DNA from 2 places in the Pseudomonas sp. EU05-FHT14B02 genome. Region 2 is predicted to be linked to the other one. Evidence: riboswitches for the same ligand, from Rfam matches in the RefSeq annotation. Region 2 holds a riboswitch; the other holds the start of a gene.

Region 1 (4,355 bases), on a different contig from region 2:
AATGCGCCGTCTTTCACCGAGGTGATGTAGTCCGGTACCAGGTCGCTGCCGATTTCATCCCGTTCGTTGACCGCGGTCCAAAGCGCCCCACTGTGCGGTTCCCAGGCCATGCCGTTGGGGTTGCGCAGGCCGGACGCGAAGATCCGCTGCTGGCCGGTGGCGCGATCCACTTCCCAGATCGCCGCGCGACCTTCTTCCTTGTCCATGCCGTGTTCCGCAACGTTGCTGTTGGAACCCACGGTGACGTACAGCTTGCTGCCGTCCTTGCTGGCGATGACGTTCTTGGTCCAGTGGTGATTCAGCAGGCCGCCCGGCAGGTCGACCACTTTTGCCGGCGGTGACTTGATCTGCGTATCACCACTTTCATAGTGAAAGCGCAGCAGGCGATCAGTGTCGGCCACATACAGGTCATTGCCGACCAGGGTCATGCCGAAGGGCGAGTTGAGGTTTTGCAGAAATACCGTGCGGGTTTCCGCGACCCCATCGTGGTCCTTGTCGCGCAGCAAGGTGATGCGGTTGGCGCTGGGCACCCTGGCTCCGGCACGCCCCATGAATTTCTTCATGAGCCAGCCGCGAATGCCTTTGCCGTCTTCGGGTTTGGGGGGAGCATTGGTTTCCGCTACCAGTACATCGCCATTGGGCAGCACATAAAGCCAGCGCGGGTGATCCAGGTCTTCGGCAAAAGCGGTCACTTGGGTGCCATTGGCGGCGATGGGCTTCGCACCCTGCGGCCAGCCAATGGCCGGGGCGATGTTCACGGTCGGGATCAGCGTTCTGTCGGGTTCTGGCAGTTGAGGAGAAGGACCGGTGCCGTCGGAGACTTGCAGACGGGCGGTCCCGCCACAAGCGGCGAGCCCTCCGCAGAGCGCGATAACGAGAACGAGCGGGGGCGTGCGCATACGGGTCTTCCCCATGAGTGCCTTGTTCTAATCATAGAGGCGCGTTGTCGGCCGATGGTTCAACCTTCAGCCGCGAGCTTCCTTGAACAGCACCGCAATGCCGGGGTGATAGTTGCCGGCTTCGTTGCGCAACTTGCGGTAGGCATAAGGGAAATACCAGGCGACAGCGCAGGTGTGTTCCTTTTGCAGGTCGTCGACCATGTCCTGGAGTTCTTCCGGTGTGGCGCCCTGCTGGGCTTTTTGCGGGGCGACGAACAGGCAGCCGAGTTTCAGGTCGCTGGCGTGGCTCAGGCGCTTGGCATCGCTGGCGATGTCGAGCAGGGCCTGGGTCAAGTTGAGGCTGTTGACCCGTGGCCAGCGTTGGCTGGTCTGGATGTAGGCGCGGGTTTCGGGTGAAGCCAGGAGCAGGTCGGCGCGGCTGTTGCGTTCGCCTTCTTCGGTCTGCTTGCGGGTTGGCGTCTGTTGCAGCGTGACCATCTCGGCCATCCAGGCGGCGGCAGACAGTAGTCCGAGATTGGCCTTCTCGTCGTGCCAGTATGGTGTGTCGCCATCACCGCGGACGGCGTTGTAACGGTCGATGCATTCGAACCAGCGTTCGAGCACCGGGCGCAGGAATTCCAGCTTTGGATTGCTGATGATCATGCCTTGCATGGGCTCACCCTTGTTGTTGTGTTGTGAGTTTGTGGCTCTTTGATATCACTGCTGGGAGTGTGGCACAAGATTGACGTCAGTTTATTGGTTGATGGCAGTTATTCGGTCGATGGCCTCCCGGCTTTAATTGACGCTCCACCCCCAACCCTCTAACCTTCGCGGCTTGTTTCAGGTGCTCTGTGGCTTGGGTCGACAGAGTGAAACAGGGAAGCCGGTGAGTGAGTCCTTCTGTTGGTCGAAGGCCCGCAATTCCGGCGCTGCCCCCGCAACGGTAAATGAGTGAAAACTGTGTGTGATGCCACTGTGTCGATTTGATGCGGGAAGGCGCACGGTCTGGCCCCGCGGCCACTCATGAGCCCGGAGACCGGCCTGATTCATCCAGCGGCATCACGGTGGGCGATGCCAGGCTTGTTGCCTTCTATTCTTGTGCCTGCCCGCCGTTATTCCTGCCTCAACGGAGAGCTCCCCCCATGACTGATACCCCCGATCGTGACGAACGCCACCTGGCGCGCATGCAGCGCAAAAAAGCCGTGATCGACGAGCGCATCGCCAATTCCCCGAACGAATGCGGCCTGTTGCTGGTGTTGACCGGTAATGGCAAAGGCAAGAGCAGTTCGGCCTTTGGCATGCTCGCCCGCGCCATGGGGCACGGCATGCAATGCGGCGTGGTGCAGTTCATCAAGGGCCGCAACAGCACAGGGGAGGAGTTGTTCTTCCGGCGCTTTCCCGAGCAGGTGCGTTTTCATGTGATGGGCGAAGGCTTTACCTGGGAAACCCAGGACCGCCAGCGCGACATCGCCGCCGCCGAAGCCGCCTGGGCGGTGTCGCAGCAACTGTTGCGCGATCCGTCCATCGGTCTGGTGGTGCTCGATGAGCTGAATATCGCCCTCAAACACGGCTACCTCGATCTCGATCAGGTGCTCAGCGACTTGCAGGCCCGACCGCCGATGCAGCACGTGGTGGTCACCGGTCGTGCCGCCAAGCCGGAGATGATCGAGATGGCTGACACCGTCACCGAAATGGGCGTGATCAAGCACGCCTTTCAAGCCGGGATCAAAGCGCAGAAAGGCGTCGAATTGTGAGTCAGCCTCGACACTGTCCGGCGGTACTGATTGCCGCGCCGGCCTCCGGCCAGGGCAAGACTACCGTCACCGCGGCACTGGCCCGATTGCATCGCAATCAGGGGCGCAAGGTCCGAGTGTTCAAGTGCGGGCCCGACTTTCTCGATCCGATGATCCTCGAGCGCGCCAGCGGTGCGCCGGTGTATCAGCTGGACATGTGGATGGTTGGCGAGCAGGAGAGTCGCCGGTTGCTTTGGGAAGCCGCCGCTGAAGCCGACCTGATCCTGATCGAAGGCGTCATGGGGTTGTTCGACGGTACGCCGTCGAGCGCCGATCTGGCGCGGCATTTCGGTGTGCCGGTGCTGGGGGTGATCGATGGCACCGCCATGGCCCAGACCTTTGGCGCATTGGCCCTGGGGTTGGCGCGTTATCAGCCGGACTTGCCGTTCGCCGGCGTGCTGGCCAATCGTGTCGGCACGCTGCGCCACGCGCAACTGCTCGAAGGCAGCCTGACTGAAGGTTTGCGCTGGTACGGCGCGCTGTCCCGGGAAACCGGGATCGAACTGCCGAGCCGGCACCTGGGGCTGGTGCAGGCCAGTGAGTTGAATGATCTCGACCTGCGCCTCGACGCGGCAGCCGATGCCCTGGCCAGCAGTTGCGAGGTCGCGCTGCCACCGGCAGTCGAATTCGCCGCACCTGATGTGATCGCGGCCGAACCGCTGCTGGCCGGCGTGCGCATTGCCGTCGCCCGCGATGAAGCCTTTGCGTTCACCTACGGCGCGAGCCTGGATCTGCTGCGGGCGATGGGCGCCGAATTGTCATTCTTCTCGCCGATCCGTGACTGTGTGTTGCCGCAGGCGGACAGCCTGTATCTGCCAGGCGGTTACCCGGAACTGCACCACGTTGCACTGGCGCAAAACACCGCGATGCTCGATGCGATCCGCGCCCACCACCAGGCAGGCAAACCGCTGCTCGCCGAGTGTGGCGGCATGCTGTATCTGCTCGATTCCCTGACCGATGTCGAGGGTACTCGCGCCGAACTGGTTGGCCTGCTCAGTGGTGATGCAGTGATGCAAAAGCGCCTGGCGGCGCTGGCGTTGCAGGCGGTGGAACTGCCGGAAGGTTTGCTGCGTGGGCACACCTACCATCATTCGCTGACCACCACTGAACTGGTGCCGATTGCCCGTGGCTTGAGCCCTAACGGCGGGCGAGGGGCAGAAGCGGTTTATCGTGAGGGGCGGATGACGGCCTCTTATGTGCATTTCTATTTTCCGTCCAATCCGTCGGCGATTGCCGCACTGTTTGCGCCTGACCAAAACCCTGTGGGAGCGGGCTTGCCCGCGAAGAGGCCATGACGGATAACGCATTTTGCGAAGCCGAACGCGCGGCGGTGTACCGCGCCATCGCCGAGCGCCGCGACATGCGCCACTTCAGCGGCGGCACCGTCGAGCCCGAATTGCTCCGTCGCCTGCTCGAAGCCGCGCATCAGGCACCCAGTGTCGGCCTGATGCAGCCCTGGCGCTTCATTCGCATCAGCGATCGCGCCTTGCGCGGGCAAATCCAGGCCCTGGTAGAAGAAGAACGCATTCGCACCGCCGAAGCCCTTGGCGAGCGCAGCGATGAGTTCATGAAGCTCAAGGTGGAAGGCATCAACGATTGCGCCGAGGTGCTGGTCGCCGCACTGATGGACGACCGCGAGCAGCATATCTTCGGCCGCCGCACGCTGCCGGAAATGGACATGGCT
Region 2 (4,355 bases):
CAGCGGTCCGAGCAAAGCATCTGGCCAGCAATGTTCCGACAGCCCCACGCCCTTGCCCGGCAGCCATTCGAGGTTGCCGTGTTTACCGACGTGGATCACGCCGTGGGCGCCATAGGTGTTGCGCAGCCAGAAGTAGAAAGCCAGGTAGCCGTGGGGCGGCACCAGATCCGGGTCGTGATACACCGCGCTAGGGTCGACCTGATAACCCCGGGCCGGCTGAATGCCGACGAAGGTCAGGCCGAAACGCAGGCCGGCGATCATCATCCGCCCGCTGCGACACATCGGGTCGTCTTCCGGCGCCCCCCAACGTTCGAGTACCGCCACGCGATTGGCTTCAGGCAGTGCGTTGAACATCACGAGATAATCACCCATGCCCAGGCTTTGCTGGCAAGGACGCAGGTCAAGAGTATCGAGGTCGTTGCTGACGCTGCCCAGTAACTGCTGGATCAGCGCGGTGCCGCTGTCTGGTAACTCAGCCGGTAATGGATAACCTTCGGCATGCAACGCCTGCAGGATATTCAGCGCCGCTGCCGGGGTATCGAGGCCCACGCCATTGCCGATGCGACCGTCGCGGGTCGGGTAGTTGGCGAGAATCAAGGCAATACGTTTTTCAGCATTGGGCACCCGCGCCAGATCGATCCAGCGCCGCGCCAGTTCGGCAACAAAATCCATGCGTTCCGGCTGCGGCCGGTAGCAGACCACATCCGACTGGCTGCGCTCACTGCGCCACGCCAGGTCCTTGAAGCTGATCGGGCGGCTGATGATGCGCCCGTCCAGTTCCGGCAAGGCAATGTGCATCGCCAGGTCGCGGGGGCCAAGCCCCTGTTCACTGGCGCGCCAACCCGGTTCGTTGTCCTGGGCGCAAATCGCCTGGATCACCGGAATATTGCGGCGGAATGGCCGCACATGCGGTGCTTCCGGGCTGGACTGGGCAAAGCCGGTGGTGTTCAGAATCACCGAGACGCAGGCCTCATCGAGCCAGTCCTCGACCACGCAAAGGCAGCCGGGTTCTTTCAGGCTCGCCAGCGCGATTGGCAACGGATTCAACCCCGCTGCCTGCAACCGTTGGCAAAAAGCATCAATGAAAGCGGTATTCGCCGCCTGCAGATGGGAGCGGTAAAACAGCACCGCCGCCACCGGTTGATCGGCGTTCCAGTCGGCCTGCCAGTCGCTCAGTGCGGCAGAATGTTTGTGCGGATGGTAAATCGCCGTGCGTGGCAGGGTTTGCGGTTCGTCCCAGGTGTAATCACGCGCCAGCCAGCGATTGGCCAGACAGCGGAAGAAGTCGAGGGCGTTGCCCATGCCGCCCTGGCGCAGAAACTGCCAGAGCCGGTCGCGATCCTCGGCATCGACGGTGCTCAAGTCGCTGAGCTCCGGGTCCGGGCGATCATCACCCGGGACCAGAATCAGCTGCACGCCGCGCTGCGACAGCTCGACCAGACGCTCGATGCCGTAACGCCAATAGGCGATACCGCCGTGCAGCGAGATCAGAATGACCTTGGCGTGGCGCAAGACTTCATCGACGTACAGGTCAACCGAGGCGTGGTTCTGCACCTGCATCGGATTGGCCAGGCGCACGCTCGGGTAATCGTCGGGCAACTGCTGCGCCGCTTCGGCGAGCAGCGCCAGGCTGGAATCGCCGCTGCACAGGACCACCAGCTCGGCGGGGGTTTGTCCAAGGTCGGCAATGTTGTCATCCGACACGAAACCGCCGGGCTGGGTCCTGAGCAGGTGCATGGCTTACACGCTGAGCGCGGCGCGCAATTGCGCTTCGAGAACAGTGGCGTCCAGTTCCTGGCCGATCAGCACCAGGCGAGTGACTCGCGCCTCTTCGGCGCCCCACTGGCGGTCGAAGTGCTTGTCAAAACGCGTACCCACGCCCTGGATCAGCAGGCGCATCGGCTTGTTCGGAATCGCCGCAAACCCCTTGACGCGCAGGATGCCGTGCTGAACCACCAACTGGGTCAGCGCATCCAGCAGCAGGCTTTCGTCGGCTTGCGGCAGTTCGATGGAGATCGAATCGAAGGCGTCGTGATCGTGGTCATCATGATCGTCGTCGCCATCGTGATGATGGTCGTGGTGGCTGTGGCGGCTGTCGATGTGTTCTTCGGAGCCGACACCCAGGCCGATCAGCACGTCCAGCGGCAGGCGACCACTGCTGGCTTCGATGATTTTCACCGCTGGCGGCAACTCCTCGGCGACTTCCAGGCGCACACGGGCCAGGTCCGTCGGGTTGATCAGGTCGGTTTTGTTGAGGATTACCAGGTCAGCGCTGGCCAATTGGTCAGCGAACAGTTCGTGCAGCGGCGATTCGTGGTCCAGGTTCGGGTCGAGTTTGCGCTGGGCGTCGACCTGATCCGGGAACGCGGCGAAGGTGCCGGCGGCCACGGCCGGGCTGTCGACCACGGTGATTACCGCATCTACCGTGCAGGCACTGCGGATTTCCGGCCACTGGAATGCCTGCACCAGCGGTTTGGGTAACGCCAGACCGGACGTTTCGATGAGAATGTGGTCCAGATCGCCGCGACGGGCCACCAGTTCGCGCATCACCGGGAAGAATTCTTCCTGGACGGTGCAGCACAGGCAGCCGTTGGCCAGTTCATAGACACGGCCATTGGCTTCTTCTTCGGTGCAACCGATGGAGCATTGCTTGAGGATTTCGCCGTCGATGCCCAACTCGCCAAATTCGTTGACGATCACCGCGATGCGGCGACCCTGGGCGTTGTCGAGCATGTGCCGCAGCAGCGTGGTTTTACCCGAGCCGAGAAAGCCTGTAACGATGGTGACGGGGAGTTTGGCCAGTGTTTTCATCGGATGCCCTATGGCTAAGCTGGCGGGCATACGGGACGACAACCGGCAACGCGCACGCGCGTGCCTGAAGAGTTCGCCACCGGATCACCCCGCCCGGTTGAAAGTGAGAATCTGTGACGAGGCAGGTCTCCTGGCTGACGGTGTGCCGGGCTTGAGCCTGGCATTCGCTGCGCCTTCCCGCCGGCCCCATGGATTGAGTCAGCAGTGGCGTGGCAACGAACATCACCGTTCACAGTTGCGGGGGCAGCCGCGGCATTGACCGCGTTCCCTTCTTAGCTTCGACAAACGCCGAAGAACCTCGAAAGCGCAAGGCTACGCATGGTCTTGGGGCGGGTCAATGTTCATGCTGAGTTCTGTAGCGCCTGTAACGACGCCATCGCGAGCAAGCTCGCTCCCACAGGGGATGGGGTTCTTTGAGAAAAATGCGGTCAAATGCAGGAGCGAGCTCGCTCGCGATTGAGTCGACCCGGTTCCGAATTGAGAACCCCTGCCAATTGACGCCCAACCCCCGCCCATGCTCTCCTACACACCTTGTTACGGGTGCCCTTCACAGGGTGAAACGGGAAACCGGTGAATCATGTGCTTTACTCTTAAGCCATGTCAGTCCGGTGCTGCCCCCGCAACGGTAAGCGAGCGAAGCGTCAGATCCACTGTGCCACTGCGGCATGGGAAGGTGATGCTTTCAGGTCCAGGCGCAAGCCTTTGCCCCTCGTGAGCCCGGAGACCGGCCCGCAACACAAAGTGACCAGTACGATCACTGAACCAACAAACCCGCGGTGGGCGGGCGCTGTTTGAAACCTTGCGCGCCTGGTCGTGCGGGTTTTTGCATGCGCTCTTATTCCCCGCTGACAGACCAGAGGGAAACGCCATGTCGATCATCAGCAGCGCCGAACACACAGCCGCGAGCACCACTTCAACCCTGACCCAACGTCTGGCAGCCGCCGTCTGCGCGTCGATCCTGGGCGCGTGCCTTGTGTATTTCGCCGGTTTCTCGCACATCGAAGCGGTGCACAACGCCGCCCACGATACCCGCCACAGCTCCGCGTTCCCGTGCCATTGAGAGCTGTCGACATGATCAAGCGTATTGTGCAAACCGCAGGTTTCACCGGGCTGCTGGCCGCCCTGTTGCTGACCCTGCTGCAAAGTTTCTGGGTCGCCCCGCTGATTTTGCAGGCCGAGACCTACGAAAAAGCCGAACCGGCCGCTGTTGAAATGCATGAACACGCCGACAGTGCGGTGTCTGCCCACACTCACGATGCACAAGCCTGGGAGCCGCAAGACGGCTGGCAGCGCGTGCTGTCGACCACCGGTGGCAACCTGGTGGTGGCGGTGGGTTTCGCCCTGATGCTGGCCGGCCTGTACACCTTGCGTGCGCCGACCAAAACCTCTCAAGGCCTGCTCTGGGGCCTGGCCGGTTACGCGACCTTCGTGCTCGCGCCGACTCTCGGCCTGCCACCTGAATTGCCAGGCACTGCCGCCGCCGACCTGGCACAACGGCAACTGTGGTGGGTCGGTACCGCCGCCTCCACCGCCGTCGGTATTGC

The links. Region 2 has a riboswitch for cobalamin ahead of cobW (cobalamin biosynthesis protein CobW). Riboswitches for the same ligand answer to the same signal wherever they lie in the genome.
Region 1: it holds a riboswitch for cobalamin, as region 2 does, so the genes downstream of both, cobO (cob(I)yrinic acid a,c-diamide adenosyltransferase) here and cobW (cobalamin biosynthesis protein CobW) in region 2, are expected to answer to the same signal.

What each region holds. Positions count from the first base shown of each region.
Region 1 covers NZ_JBYTDD010000044.1:10,460-14,814, forward strand. The annotation lists gene AC3WTM_RS28270 (PQQ-dependent sugar dehydrogenase) at 1-899, opposite strand, end outside; gene AC3WTM_RS28275 (hypothetical protein) at 966-1,550, opposite strand; cobalamin riboswitch at 1,704-1,937, shown strand; gene cobO (cob(I)yrinic acid a,c-diamide adenosyltransferase) at 2,021-2,632, shown strand; gene AC3WTM_RS28285 (cobyrinic acid a,c-diamide synthase CobB) at 2,629-3,966, shown strand; gene bluB (5,6-dimethylbenzimidazole synthase) at 3,963-4,355, shown strand, end outside.
Region 2 covers NZ_JBYTDD010000035.1:75,838-80,192, reverse strand. The annotation lists partial or broken gene cobN (cobaltochelatase subunit CobN) at 1-1,737, opposite strand, end outside; gene cobW (cobalamin biosynthesis protein CobW) at 1,741-2,811, opposite strand; cobalamin riboswitch at 2,915-3,127, opposite strand; cobalamin riboswitch at 3,333-3,558, shown strand; gene AC3WTM_RS26080 (CbtB domain-containing protein) at 3,680-3,871, shown strand; gene AC3WTM_RS26075 (CbtA family protein) at 3,883-4,355, shown strand, end outside.